One region of the Weizmannia sp. FSL W8-0401 genome, then DNA from elsewhere that is predicted to be linked to it. Evidence: a T-box and tRNA genes for the amino acid it is inferred to sense, from the RefSeq annotation. Region 1 holds a T-box; the other holds one or more tRNA genes.
The links. A T-box is a leader RNA that pairs with one kind of tRNA and senses whether it is charged. The one in region 1 lies ahead of ileS (isoleucine--tRNA ligase), so its partner is inferred to be a tRNA-Ile.
Positions count from the first base shown of each region.

Region 1 (7,201 bases):
GACGTTTGATCCGTGTTTGCGGAACAGGTCGGACACATGCCGGATGGTTTCTTCCGTGATGATCGCTTCGCCGTTTTCCGCGTAAAAAACAGGGATCGGCACGCCCCATGCACGCTGGCGGGAGATGCACCAGTCGCCGCGGTCGCGGATCATGTTATGCATCCGGAGTTCGCCCCAAACAGGCGTCCAGTTGACCTCTTCAACGGCTTTCAAAATGTCATCGCGGAACATGTCAACCGATGCGAACCATTGCGATGTTGCCCGGAAAATTACCGGTTTTTTCGTCCGCCAGTCATGCGGGTACGAGTGCGTTAAAAACTTCAGTTTCAAAAGCGCACCTGCCTGATCCAGTGCTTCACAGATCGGTTTGTTGGCTTTGTCGTAAAACAGCCCTTCAAAACCGGGCGCGTCTTTTGTCATCATGCCTTTGTCATCTACAGCACAAATCACATCAAGCCCGTATTTTTTGCCGATGAGAAAGTCATCTTCCCCGTGTCCAGGTGAGGTGTGGACGCAGCCGGTCCCGCTGTCGGTTGTGACGTGGTCTCCGAGCATAACGAGCGAATCGCGACCGTACAGCGGATGTTTTGCAACAATGTACTCCAGCTTTTTCCCCGGAACCGTTTGAACGACTTCCGCGTTTTCCCATTCCAAAACGCTGCTTACTTCTTCAAGCAGGGCTTCGGCAACCAGATATTTGTTGCCGTCCGTTTTTACGACCACATAGTTGATCTCCGGATTGACGGCAATGCCGAGGTTTGACGGAATGGTCCAAGGGGTCGTCGTCCAGATGACAATTTTTGTGTCCGTGTCAAGCACGCCTTTTCCGTCTTTTACGTCGAACGCAACATAAATCGATGGCGATTTAATGTCTTTGTACTCAATTTCTGCATCCGCAAGCGCGGATTCGCTGGAAGGGGACCAGTATACCGGCTTCAGGCCTTTGTAAATATAGCCTTTTTTCGCCATTTCCCCGAATACTTTGATTTGCTCGGCTTCATATGCGGGCCGGAGCGTTAAATACGGATTTTCCCAGTCGCCGCGCACGCCGAGCCGTTTAAACGCTGTCCGCTGGCGATCGATTTGCTCATGGGCATATTTTTCGCACAGTTTCCTGAATTCGGCAACCGACATTGATTTCCGGTCTACGCCTTTTTTTGTCAGTTCCTGCTCAATAGGTAGCCCGTGCGTATCCCAGCCCGGTACATAAGGGGCATGGTAACCCGTCATCGATTTGAACCGGTTGATGATGTCTTTCAATGTTTTATTCAGGGCGTGGCCCATATGGAGATCGCCGTTTGCATACGGAGGCCCGTCGTGGAGCACAAACAGCGGCCTTCCTTCCGTGCGTTTCATCACCTTATGATAAATATCCATTTCTTCCCATTTTGCCTGGATTTTCGGTTCTTTTTTCGGCAAATTTCCACGCATCGGAAAATCCGTTTTCGGCATTAAAAGTGTATCTTTGTAATCCATGCTGATCCTCCTGCCTTTTGCATATTGTATTTTGAATTTTTCGTTATGTTCAGCCTTGCCAAAAATCCAATAAAAAAACCTTCCCATCCCCAAAATAGGGACGAGAAGGTTCCCGCGGTACCACCCTAGTAGGCATCCAATATGCCCGCTCGACATCCGTAACGTGGAAGGTCCCGCTTAACTCTACTGGCCTTTTCGGCGTTCAAGGCAAGAACTCAAGGGGGATGTTCAGGTTGCGCGCTTTGCCGGGCTCGCACTGTCCCCGGTTCGCTTGGAAAGCTTTCACAACCCTACTGCCCTGTCATCGTTTTTTCGTATACAGTATTGAATGTACTCTATTATAGTGGACCGTTTTCGGATTCGTCAAGTTTGATTTGCTTCTTCTTCTTCCAGTTCAAACTCCGTAGTATCGACTTCAAATTCCATCAGCTTTTCCCAGTCATCGCTATCAATCAGGTCAAGCTGCGCCTCAATCAGCATTTTAAAGCGCGTCCGGAAGACTTTCGACTGTTTTTTCAGCTCTTCGATTTCGAGCGCAATTTTCCTTGCTTTCGAAAGGGCTTCATTGACAATCCGGTCTGCATTTTTTTCCGCCTCGCGGATGATCAGCTTCGCTTCTTTCTGGGCATTGCCCTTTACTTCTTCCGCCGCTTCCTGGGCAACAACAATCGATTTATTTAAAGTTTCCTCAATGGAAGTAAAATGGCTCAGCCGTTCGTTTAACGACGCCACTTTATCTTCCAGGTTTTTCTTTTCGCGGATCAGCATTTCATAATCTTTTATCAGCTGGTCAAGGAATTCATTTACTTCATCTTCATCATAGCCGCGAAACCCTTTGCTGAACTCCTTATTATGTATATCTAAAGGCGTTAAAGGCATGTGGCCACCTCCTGTTCAATTTGACTTTCGATTGCAAGATTCCCCTTCTTTTTTATATTATAATGGAATTCGACGATTTTTTGGGAAAATCCTGCTAATCAATCAAATTATTTTAAAATCCCTGCCACCATTCGCCATTTTTCTTTCTTCGTTTTGCCTTCCACCCGGATGAGCCGGCTTCTCCCGTATCCCCTGGTTGAAAAAGTATCGCCTTCCCCGCACTGGAATGACGGGTCTTCCACTGTTTTCCAGTTCACTTTCACAAGCCCGTGCTCAATCAGCATCCGCGTTTTCTGCCTTGAAATGTTATAAACGGCGGACAAAATCGCGTCAAGGCGGAGCGAACTGACGGTGGCCTGTTTTTCAAGCCAGTGTTGTTGCTGCCGGATGGCCTGATCCAACTGCATTTTCGTAAGGGTGACCGGCGTTTTTCCGATCTGCCGGAATTCCATTTGAATAAAGTCCGCAAGTTCGGCCGCAGCGAAAAACTGAATGCGCCCTTCCCCGATTAAAATATCCCCGAATTTTTCGCGTTTCAGGCCGAGCGCCATCAGCGAACCAAGCACATGTTTATGTTCAAAGGAAACAAATTTGGCAGGGTAATGTACTTCGAATAAGGCAAGATGGAAGTCGTCCTCATCCGGAGAAAAATAGTCAGGAAAAAGCAGTATTCTTTTCCGCTCGCTCTCTTTGTATCCGCCAAAAGCCCGGACGGAGACCGCGCCGTGATTTCCGGTCACCGTGTTGACAATCTGCTGCATCCGCGGATCCAAAAAATCCGTCAGTTCAGGGGCATACGCATCTTCCACGTATTGTTTCCAGGCCAGCACCTGGTCAATAAATTCCTTTTCATCCGGCCGGAAATGCTGGTAAATCGAATCCATTTGTCTTTGCTCCTTTTAAAAAAAGGAACTGCACAGTCCCTTTTTCTGAAAATGGCTTTTTTACATGAACCAAGAAAAAATTTGCGCAATGCCGGCTCTTGCCAAATCCAGGACAAAAAAAGCGACGATCGGAGAAATATCAATCATGCCGATCGGCGGAATGATTCTGCGGAAAGGGTCAAGATAAGGTTCCGAAACGCGCGCAAACAAACGCCCGATGTCGGTGTCCCTGAGATTAAACCACGACATAAAGATATAAATCAGGAGAATGTAAGAGTAAATTCTCATGAGAAGCAGAATGATGTTTAAAATTGAGACTAAAATTGGATCCATCCGGTTTATGGCCACCTCGTATCGTCATATTCCTGCCCCTGCAGGAATTCAGAAATTTTTCCGGAAACTTCCACGTTATCCGGCGTACAAAGAAAAATATTGCTGCCGACTCTCTGGATATCGCCTGCAATGGCGTACACCGTCCCGCTCAGAAAATCGACAATCCGCTTCGCCTGGTCATGCGGCATGCTTTGCAAATTGACGACCACCGCGCGCCGGTTTTTCAAATGGTCGGCAATTTCCTGTGCATCGGCATAAACCCGCGGTTCCACCAGAATGACTTTTGAAGACTTTTGGACGCTTTGCAGGCTGACCACATTTTGCCGCGCATGCCGGACCGGTTTCTCAGCGGGCTGCTCGGGTTCTTCATACTCTTTTTCCATCATTTCTTCTTCCTGGTCTTCGTATTCATCATCAAGCAAAAAGAATGACTTAAATTTCGTTTTCAGTCCCATTCCATTACACCTCCGTTTGTTTTCCCTTATCCGACAAGCGCAGTGCCGATTCTGACAAAAGTCGCCCCTTCTTCTACTGCAATTTCAAAGTCATTGGACATTCCCATCGACAATTCACGGCACGGAGCGTAATCCAAATGCAGCGATTCAATATCCCGCTGCAAAGTTTTCAGCCCGCGGAATGTGCGCCGGATGACGTCCTGATCTTCCGTAAGCGGCGCCATCGTCATCAAGCCCGCAACGCAAATATGCGGAAAATCCTTCAGTTTACGGACAAAATCAACCACTTGCCCGGGCGCCATCCCGTGTTTCGATTCTTCCCCGGAAACATTCACCTGAATAAAGCATTTGATTTCTTTATCCAATTTTGCCGCCCTTTTTTCGATTTCCTCCGCAAGGCTCAGTCGGTCCAAAGAGTGTATGTAGCTGACTTTATCAATAATGTTTTTAACTTTTCTTGTCTGCAGCGTCCCGATAAAATGCCAGACGGGGCGGTTTCCGAGCGCCTCGTATTTTGCCAGAAGGCCGTCGTCTCGGTTCTCGCCAAGATGCCGAATGCCTGCTTCCAGTGCCTCTTTTGCCCTTTCTGTTGTGACATATTTCGTTACTGCAATGATTTCCACATCCCCGCGGCTTCTTCCTGCCCTTTGGCACGCTTTTTCAATTTTTTCGTTGATGTGCGCGAGGTTTTCCGATACTTTCATCTCTCCGGTGCTCCTTTTATACCAATAAAGCCAAGCATTCTCCCGGCAGAGCCGTGATCACGCCGGTGCGAAAAAAAGTCTTCTTCACAACAACTTGTGCACAGGCTGCTGACTGCGATCCGGCTTTCCGGAATGCCTGCCTGCTGTAATATGATTTTATTTAACTGCTTTAAATCGAGCGCATACTGGCCGGGTGATTTTTCCACGTACGGCAATTTTTCTCCTTTGCCGGTCCAGGGGCGGACAGCCTGGATGACACGGTCATCGACAAGATAGCACTTGCCGCAAATGGACGGTCCGATGACGGCTTCTATTTCATCAAGCGGCACCCCATCCTTTACCCATTTTTCAACCATTTTAGCCGCAATCCCGCGGGTGGTTCCTTTCCACCCGGCATGTGCGATCCCGACGCGGCCGTACTTCGATGCGAAAAAGAAAACCGGCACACAGTCCGCAAACGCCAGCACAAGCAAGATTTCTTTTTCATCGGTGTACAATCCGTCCGTATGCGGAAAAGAGGAACGGTATTCAGCCGCCCCCTTGCCGGCATCTTTGCGCGTAACTCGTTCAACATGGTCTTCGTGCGTCTGTTCGGCGCCGATCCAGTTTGATAAAGGGAATCCGGTTGCACTTGCAACGATCTCCCGGTTTTTCCTGACCGATTCAGGATCGTCGTCCACATGGAAAGCAAGGTTTAAACTGCCGGGAAAATTTATGCTTGTGCCGCCGTTTTTCACTGTAAATCCGGCACATATCCCGTTTTTTTGCCAGGCGCCGACAGCATAATACAATGCCTGTGTTTTTACAAACGGTTCTCTCATCACACCCTCACCCGGTTTCTCTTTTGTACTATTATACCTTTTTATCCATGCGTCTTCTATACATTTTCGCATTGAATGCGTTTTTTTCCGTACTGATTTTATTTATAGCAAATTTCATCAAAATTCTCTACTTTTTAGCTTAAAAACGGGTATCATCCGGAAATTTCCCGGATGTAACGGGTTTGTAACGAAACTAATAAATGGCTGTTACTTTTCTGTTATATTAAACTGCTACTCTATTGATAATAAATCACTTACATAGAAGAGGTAATGAATTTGAAGAAAACTTTGGTATCATTACTGACTGTATGTATGTTGTCAATTGGAACGGGACACGCATTTGCGGTAACAACTTCTTCTTACCGCACGATGACGGTGAAAGCAACGGCTTACACAGCGGGTTCCGGCGGCGGGATTACGGCCACCGGCATCAACTTGAAAAGGCATCCTTCCGCAAAAGTGATTGCGGTCGATCCAAAGGTGATCCGGCTCGGTTCGAAAGTGTACGTTCCGGGTTACGGTATGGCGGTTGCCGGTGATACCGGCGGGGCTATCAAAGGGAAAAAAATTGATGTATTTATTTCAAGTAAAAAGAAAGCCCTGCAATGGGGCCGCAAAACAGTGACAATTAAAGTGTATAAGTAAAAAACGGCTGCGCGGCCGTTTTTTTTCTTTTCCAGGCCGCGCTTATTTTTTCGGTTCCTGCAGCTGCTGCTGTGTATAGGCCGACTCTTTAAACCTGACGAGGATAACGTCGGTGCCGATTTTTACGATGTTGCTCCACGGGATGACCACTTCGTCCTCTTTTCCAAATAAGCCGAACATTTTCCCCGATGAGCCGCCGACAATGATACTTTCAATTGTGCCATTATCCAGGTTGATATCAATATCTTCCACGTTTCCGAGTTTTCTGCCGTCCGATATGCTGACAACATCCTTCACTTGAAAATCCGAAATCCGGACCATCTGCTCTCCCCCCCTGCTGTCTTTCCGCCATGTAATACAAGTTTATGCACGGGAGGAGCATTTTACGAATAGAAAAGCAGCGAGCGTTATCGGCTAGCGGATTTTCCGGCCTCTCCCCTACGGTAAGCGGGCATCGGCTCGTTCCTCGCCGTGTTTCCTTTATCCCACATTAACGGGCAGTAAGACCCCCGCCATGGGCACTCAGAAATTACATCCTAGTAAGTTAGACGGTGGCAACTGCCCGTAAATGTCCGATTGGTTCAACTTGCAATCATCAGGGCAATGGCCCTGATGATTGCAGTTTCACTCAATCTCAGTCAGAGGCCTAATAAAATCCGTACGCCGATAATCAAACGCCCTCCGCTTTTCTTATTGTCCAGCTCCGGCTCCTAGCGGCTAGCGGATTTTTACGTCTTCTCCTTTCGATAAGCGGGCATCGATTCACCTGTCGGCTCATCGTGTTTCCTTTATCTCGGTCGAAGACTACAAAATCCGTACGCCGCTGTACAGTCGCCTCCGCTTTTCTTTGTCCAGCTGCGGGCGCTGTCGGCTAGTGAATTTCCAGTCCCCTCCCCTACGATAAGTCAACATCGGCTCGTTCCTCGCCGTGTTTCCTTTATCTCAGTTCGGGGACTATGAAATTCATACGCCGACGAGCAAGCGCCCTCCGCTTTTCTTACTAC
Region 1 covers NZ_JBBPAG010000001.1:1,169,990-1,177,190, reverse strand. Annotated here, with positions in the region: gene ileS (isoleucine--tRNA ligase) at 1-1,476, opposite strand, end outside; T-box leader at 1,570-1,790, opposite strand; gene NSU00_RS05520 (DivIVA domain-containing protein) at 1,840-2,355, opposite strand; gene NSU00_RS05515 (YlmH family RNA-binding protein) at 2,463-3,239, opposite strand; gene NSU00_RS05510 (YggT family protein) at 3,300-3,572, opposite strand; gene NSU00_RS05505 (cell division protein SepF) at 3,578-4,027, opposite strand; gene NSU00_RS05500 (YggS family pyridoxal phosphate-dependent enzyme) at 4,054-4,731, opposite strand; gene pgeF (peptidoglycan editing factor PgeF) at 4,728-5,552, opposite strand; gene NSU00_RS05490 (3D domain-containing protein) at 5,829-6,197, shown strand; gene NSU00_RS05485 (YlmC/YmxH family sporulation protein) at 6,240-6,518, opposite strand; gene sigG (RNA polymerase sporulation sigma factor SigG) at 7,198-7,201, opposite strand, start outside.

Region 2 (7,201 bases), 1.2 Mb from region 1:
CGCATGGTGCAAATCATCCAGCCCGGACAGTTCTGTTGCATCATATTGCAAAAAAGACGCGCTTTCTTTTAATAACGGCTCGATCAACAAGCCGTTTTTATGCCCCGGCACGTGGAACGAAACGGGATTGGTATGTTGATAGCGGCATAGCGCTTCAAATAACGGCATTCGATTTTGATCCATATCCGTACCCCTTATCATACGGGGCCGCCTGTAAAAATTAGCCCCGGGTTTACTTTTTCTATTTTACTATAAACGGGCAAAAGCGGGCAGGAAACGGATAGATGAAGTTTTTTCCGATTGTCCAGGCATCGCTTTTCATAGAACAGAATTTACACGGGCAGGGCAAAAAAAATAACCAAGCCTGTTTTAGTACGCTTGGTCATGTATACATTTTTGATTTTGGACTGCCTTCAACTGTCGGACAAAATAGGAATAACGCGGATCTCCTGTATCAGTACGGACCATTTCCTGTTCGCAGTCACTGCAGATAAATGATGTATAAAGATGGATGCCGCTATGTTTTAATTTCTCACAAACAATGCACATTTCCGGTTCATTTCTCCGGGCACTCCGATTCATCTGCTCCACCCCCTGCTCATTATATTTGCCATCATTCCCGCCGACTATTCACAATCAAAGGGATTTTTTCAAATGTTGCAACGAAATAGATTGATGTATGGTATCGTATGCCGGTTTTCCAGGTGTGTGTATGTCTGAAAAGAACCGCCCCAATGCGAAAAGAAGCCGTTTTTAACATCCATTTTTCCATAAAAACAGGCAAAAACCGCAGACAAATCGCCTGCGGTTTTGATTTGGCCCGGCAACGTCCTACTCTCGCAGGGGGAGACCCCCAACTACCATCGGCGCTGGAAAGCTTAACTTCCGTGTTCGGGATGGGAACGGGTGTGACCTTTCCGCCATCATCACCGGACCTTAATGACAAGAAATAGTATAACACAGTTGCTGTTATTTATCAAGAGAAATAATTGTATTCCCTGAAAACCGGATGGGAGAAAAAACTGTAAACGGAGAATGCGTTTCTGCTTCTAACTTTGAGAATTGTCCAGCTCCAGCGCCTATCGGCTAGTGAACTTCCCGTCCCCCTTTCCTACGATAAGCGGGCATCGACTCGCCTTTAGGGCTCGTCGTGTTTCCTTTATCTCAGGCGGGGGCCTTGAAGTTCATACGCCGATGACCAAGGCGCTTCCGCTTTTCTATTGTCTAGCTCCGGTGCCTAGCCCCTCGAGGTCGAATCACCTGCCCGTCACGGAGCCAAAAGACGGCTCCATGCCGGTCAGAACATTCGCTTGTCGGGGCTAAACAAGGCACCTTCGCTTTTCTATTTGGTTAAGTCCTCGATCGATTAGTATCCGTCAGCTGCACGCGTCACCGCGCTTCCACCCCGGACCTATCAACCTGATCATCTTTCAGGGATCTTACCAGTTAAACTGTGGGAAATCTCATCTTGAGGGGGGCTTCATGCTTAGATGCTTTCAGCACTTATCCCTTCCGCACATAGCTACCCAGCGATGCCTTTGGCAAGACAACTGGTACACCAGCGGTGCGTCCATCCCGGTCCTCTCGTACTAAGGACAGCTCCTCTCAAATTTCCTGCGCCCGCGACGGATAGGGACCGAACTGTCTCACGACGTTCTGAACCCAGCTCGCGTACCGCTTTAATGGGCGAACAGCCCAACCCTTGGGACCGACTACAGCCCCAGGATGCGATGAGCCGACATCGAGGTGCCAAACCTCCCCGTCGATGTGGACTCTTGGGGGAGATCAGCCTGTTATCCCCAGGGTAGCTTTTATCCGTTGAGCGATGGCCCTTCCATGCGGAACCACCGGATCACTAAGCCCGACTTTCGTCCCTGCCCGACTTGTAAGTCTCGCAGTCAAGCTCCCTTATGCCTTTACACTCTGCGAATGATTTCCAACCATTCTGAGGGAACCTTTGGGCGCCTCCGTTACCTTTTAGGAGGCGACCGCCCCAGTCAAACTGCCTGCCTGACACTGTCTCCCACCCCGGTAAGGGGTGCGGGTTAGAATTTCAATACAGCCAGGGTAGTATCCCACCGATGCCTCCGCCGAAGCTGGCGCTCCGGTTTCCAAGGCTCCTACCTATCCTGTACAAGCTGTACCAAAATTCAATATCAGGCTGCAGTAAAGCTCCATGGGGTCTTTCCGTCCTGTCGCGGGTAACCTGCATCTTCACAGGTACTATAATTTCACCGAGTCTCTCGTTGAGACAGTGCCCAGATCGTTACACCTTTCGTGCGGGTCAGAACTTACCTGACAAGGAATTTCGCTACCTTAGGACCGTTATAGTTACGGCCGCCGTTTACTGGGGCTTCAGTTCAGAGCTTCGCCTTGCGGCTAACCCCTCTCCTTAACCTTCCAGCACCGGGCAGGTGTCAGCCCCTATACTTCGCCTTGCGGCTTCGCAGAGACCTGTGTTTTTGCTAAACAGTCGCCTGGGCCTATTCACTGCGGCTTCCCGGGGCATACACCCCAAAAAGCACCCCTTCTCCCGAAGTTACGGGGTCATTTTGCCGAGTTCCTTAACGAGAGTTCTCTCGCTCACCTTAGGATTCTCTCCTCGCCTACCTGTGTCGGTTTGCGGTACGGGCGCCTTTCACCTCACTAGAGGCTTTTCTTGGCAGTGTGGAATCAGGAACTTCGGTACTTTAATTTCCCTCGCCATCACAGCTCCGCCTTGGCGCGAAGGATTTGCCTCCGCACCGGCCTAACTGCTTGGACGCGATCAACCAGTGTCGCGCTTGCCCTATCCTCCTGCGTCCCCCCATCGTTCAAACGGTGAAGAGGCGGTACAGGAATATCAACCTGTTGTCCATCGCCTACGCCTTTCGGCCTCGGCTTAGGCCCCGACTAACCCTGAGCGGACGAGCCTTCCTCAGGAAACCTTAGGCATTCGGTGGAAGGGATTCTCACCCTTCTTTCGCTACTCATACCGGCATTCTCACTTCTAAGCGCTCCACCGGTCCTTCCGGTCCGGCTTCAACGCCCTTAGAACGCTCTCCTACCACGGACACCAAACGGTGTCCATCCGCAGCTTCGGTGATACGTTTAGCCCCGGTACATTTTCGGCGCAGCGTCACTCGACCAGTGAGCTATTACGCACTCTTTGAATGATGGCTGCTTCTAAGCCAACATCCTGGTTGTCTAAGCAACGCCACATCCTTTTCCACTTAACGTATACTTTGGGACCTTAGCTGGCGGTCTGGGCTGTTTCCCTTTCGACCATGGATCTTATCACTCACAGTCTGACTCCCAAGCATAAGTTTTTGGCATTCGGAGTTTGTCTGAATTCGGTAACCCGATGAGGGCCCCTCGTCCAAACAGTGCTCTACCTCCAAAACTCTCCGCTTGAGGCTAGCCCTAAAGCTATTTCGGAGAGAACCAGCTATCTCCAAGTTCGATTGGAATTTCTCCGCTACCCACACCTCATCCCCGCACTTTTCAACGTGCGTGGGTTCGGGCCTCCAGCAAGTGTTACCTTGCCTTCACCCTGGACATGGGTAGATCACCTGGTTTCGGGTCTGCGGCCTCATACTCTTTCGCCCTGTTCAGACTCGCTTTCGCTGCGGCTCCGCTTCTTCAGCTTAACCTTGCATGAGACCGTAACTCGCCGGTTCATTCTACAAAAGGCACGCCATCACCCGTTAACGGGCTCTGACTACTTGTAGGCACACGGTTTCAGGATCTCTTTCACTCCCCTCCCGGGGTGCTTTTCACCTTTCCCTCACGGTACTGGTTCACTATCGGTCACTAGGGAGTATTTAGCCTTGGGAGATGGTCCTCCCGGATTCCGGCGGGATTCCTCGTGTCCCGCCGTACTCAGGATCCACTCGGGAGAGAACGAAGTTTCAGTTACAGGGCTTTTACCTTCTCCGGCAGGCCTTTCCAGGCCGCTTCACTTACCCCGTTCTTTTGTAACTCCCATATGAGTGTCCTACAACCCCGGAAGGCAAGCCTTCCGGTTTGGGCTGTTTCCTGTTCGCTCGCCGCTACTTGGGAAATCGCAATTGCTTTCTCTTCCTCCGGGTACTGAGATGTTTCAGTTCCCCGGGTGTGCCCTTCCTGCCCTATGGATTCAGGCAGGAATCCTGTCCGATTAAAGACAGGGGGTTTCCCCATTCGGAAATCTCCGGATCAAAGCTTACGTACAGCTCCCCGGAGCATATCGGTGTTTGTACCGTCCTTCATCGGCTCCTAGTGCCAAGGCATCCGCCGTGCGCCCTTTCTAACTTAACCATAAAAGGTTTAAATCCAAAAATAAGCGATTCTCGGTTTACTTGGTTTATTTCTCCTATCCGGTTTTCAAAGAACACGTTTATAAAGGTGGAGCCTAGCGGGATCGAACCGCTGACCTCCTGCGTGCAAAGCAGGCGCTCTCCCAGCTGAGCTAAGGCCCCGATCATTAAGGAATGGTGGGCCTGAATGGACTTGAACCATCGACCTCACGCTTATCAGGCGTGCGCTCTAACCAGCTGAGCTACAGGCCCTTAATGAAAGGAAATATAAGGAAGGATTGAACCTTCAAAACTGGACAAAACGGAAACGCCAAACTTGATTTTGGAAAACGAAGTTTTCCTTTTATTCCTTAGAAAGGAGGTGATCCAGCCGCACCTTCCGATACGGCTACCTTGTTACGACTTCACCCCAATCATCTGTCCCACCTTCGGCGGCTGGCTCCGTAAAGGTTACCTCACCGACTTCGGGTGTTACAAACTCTCGTGGTGTGACGGGCGGTGTGTACAAGGCCCGGGAACGTATTCACCGCGGCATGCTGATCCGCGATTACTAGCGATTCCGGCTTCATGCAGGCGGGTTGCAGCCTGCAATCCGAACTGGGAATGGTTTTCTGGGATTGGCTTAACCTCGCGGTCTCGCAGCCCTTTGTACCATCCATTGTAGCACGTGTGTAGCCCAGGTCATAAGGGGCATGATGATTTGACGTCATCCCCACCTTCCTCCGGTTTGTCACCGGCAGTCACCTTAGAGTGCCCAACTCAATGCTGGCAACTAAGGTCAAGGGTTGCGCTCGTTGCGGGACTTAACCCAACATCTCACGACACGAGCTGACGACAACCATGCACCACCTGTCACTCTGTCCCCCGAAGGGGAAGGCCCTGTCTCCAGGGAGGTCAGAGGATGTCAAGACCTGGTAAGGTTCTTCGCGTTGCTTCGAATTAAACCACATGCTCCACCGCTTGTGCGGGCCCCCGTCAATTCCTTTGAGTTTCAGCCTTGCGGCCGTACTCCCCAGGCGGAGTGCTTAATGCGTTAGCTGCAGCACTAAAGGGCGGAAACCCTCTAACACTTAGCACTCATCGTTTACGGCGTGGACTACCAGGGTATCTAATCCTGTTTGCTCCCCACGCTTTCGCGCCTCAGCGTCAGTTACAGACCAGAGAGCCGCCTTCGCCACTGGTGTTCCTCCACATCTCTACGCATTTCACCGCTACACGTGGAATTCCACTCTCCTCTTCTGCACTCAAGCCTCCCAGTTTCCAATGACCGCTTGCGGTTGAGCCGCAAGATTTCACATCAGACTTAAGAAGCCGCCTGCGCGCGCTTTACGCCCAATAATTCCGGACAACGCTTGCCACCTACGTATTACCGCGGCTGCTGGCACGTAGTTAGCCGTGGCTTTCTGGCCGGGTACCGTCAAGGCGCCGCCCTGTTCGAACGGCACTTGTTCTTCCCCGGCAACAGAGTTTTACGACCCGAAGGCCTTCTTCACTCACGCGGCGTTGCTCCGTCAGACTTTCGTCCATTGCGGAAGATTCCCTACTGCTGCCTCCCGTAGGAGTTTGGGCCGTGTCTCAGTCCCAATGTGGCCGATCACCCTCTCAGGTCGGCTACGCATCGTTGCCTTGGTGGGCCGTTACCCCGCCAACTAGCTAATGCGCCGCGGGCCCATCTGTAAGTGGCAGCCGAAGCCGCCTTTCCTTTTTCCTCCATGCGGAGAAAAAAACTATCTGGTATTAGCCCCGGTTTCCCGGCGTTATCCCAGTCTTACAGGCAGGTTGCCCACGTGTTACTCACCCGTCCGCCGCTAACCTTTTAAAAGCAAGCTTTTAAAAGGTCCGCACGACTTGCATGTATTAGGCACGCCGCCAGCGTTCGTCCTGAGCCAGGATCAAACTCTCAGTAAAGATGTTTGATAAAAGCTCAAAAAGAATTTGACGTTTCGTTTTGTCCAGTTTTCAAGGAACAATCACATCTTGTGACGACTTTTATATCATAACATATCCGGCAGCTTGTGTCAACAAAAAAAGCAAATCAACAAGCAACCATAAAAAGCACAATTTCTATTATACTCGTTATGCAGTAAATCGCAAGTGTTTTTTTCGGTTTGTGCAACATTCTCTGTCCAATGAACAAAATCCACCCGAAAATATGAGCCGGCTGGTTTTCATTCTTGCGCCGGTGCGGCAATGAATGCGGCATGAACACGAGTTGTTTATCAGAACGATAAGATAATAAAGCTTCTATTTTCCTGCAACAAAAGTCCGGTTTCTGCTGCAAACATTACCGGATTAATTCTGTAATAAACAAATCAGGCCGGCTTTCCAAATCAACCATTTCATTGCTGCTTAAAATTTTTACAAGCGGTTTAATGGGAGCGGACGGTTTAATGTAAAGCACTTCTGCTTCCTCATGGTTGGATAAAAAGACCTTTGATCCAATCGTTAAATGGGCAACAAGGGGGATCAATGCATGGATCACAGCGATATCGAACTCCCCGAAGTGGTCCTCCAGCAGCTCTTCAATGGCTTGAAACGGGATTTTCTTCTTTTTATAAATATGGTCGCACACGATGGCATGGTATACATCCGCTACGGCAACAATTCTTGACAGGATCGGGATTCTGTCCGGTTTTTCGCCAAATGGATAGCCGCTTTTGTCAAGACGTTCATGATGCTGTAAAATCGCAAGTTTCGTTTCGGATTTCAAAAGGGGCGAGTGCTGGACCATTTTCAGACCGTATACCGGATGGTTCCTGATTTCTTCGTATTCTTCTTTTGTTAAGGAGGCTGATTTTCTAAGCAAATGCGCAGGGACTTTTGCCATGCCAGCATCCGCGAGGCAACCCGCCAATGCGGCCTGGTAACAGGTCCCCTTCCCGAGCTGCAGTTTTTGGGCGATTGCGCCGCTTAACAGCCCGACC
Region 2 covers NZ_JBBPAG010000001.1:9,643-16,843, reverse strand. Annotated here, with positions in the region: gene NSU00_RS00075 (aminotransferase class I/II-fold pyridoxal phosphate-dependent enzyme) at 1-183, opposite strand, end outside; gene NSU00_RS00070 (sigma factor G inhibitor Gin) at 370-582, opposite strand; rRNA gene rrf (5S ribosomal RNA) at 819-934, opposite strand; rRNA gene NSU00_RS00060 (23S ribosomal RNA) at 1,347-4,278, opposite strand; tRNA gene NSU00_RS00055 (tRNA-Ala) at 4,367-4,439, opposite strand; tRNA gene NSU00_RS00050 (tRNA-Ile) at 4,453-4,529, opposite strand; rRNA gene NSU00_RS00045 (16S ribosomal RNA) at 4,632-6,185, opposite strand; gene NSU00_RS00040 (HD-GYP domain-containing protein) at 6,562-7,201, opposite strand, start outside.
Region 2: it encodes a tRNA-Ile, which carries the amino acid that the T-box ahead of ileS (isoleucine--tRNA ligase) is inferred to sense. The anticodon was not compared.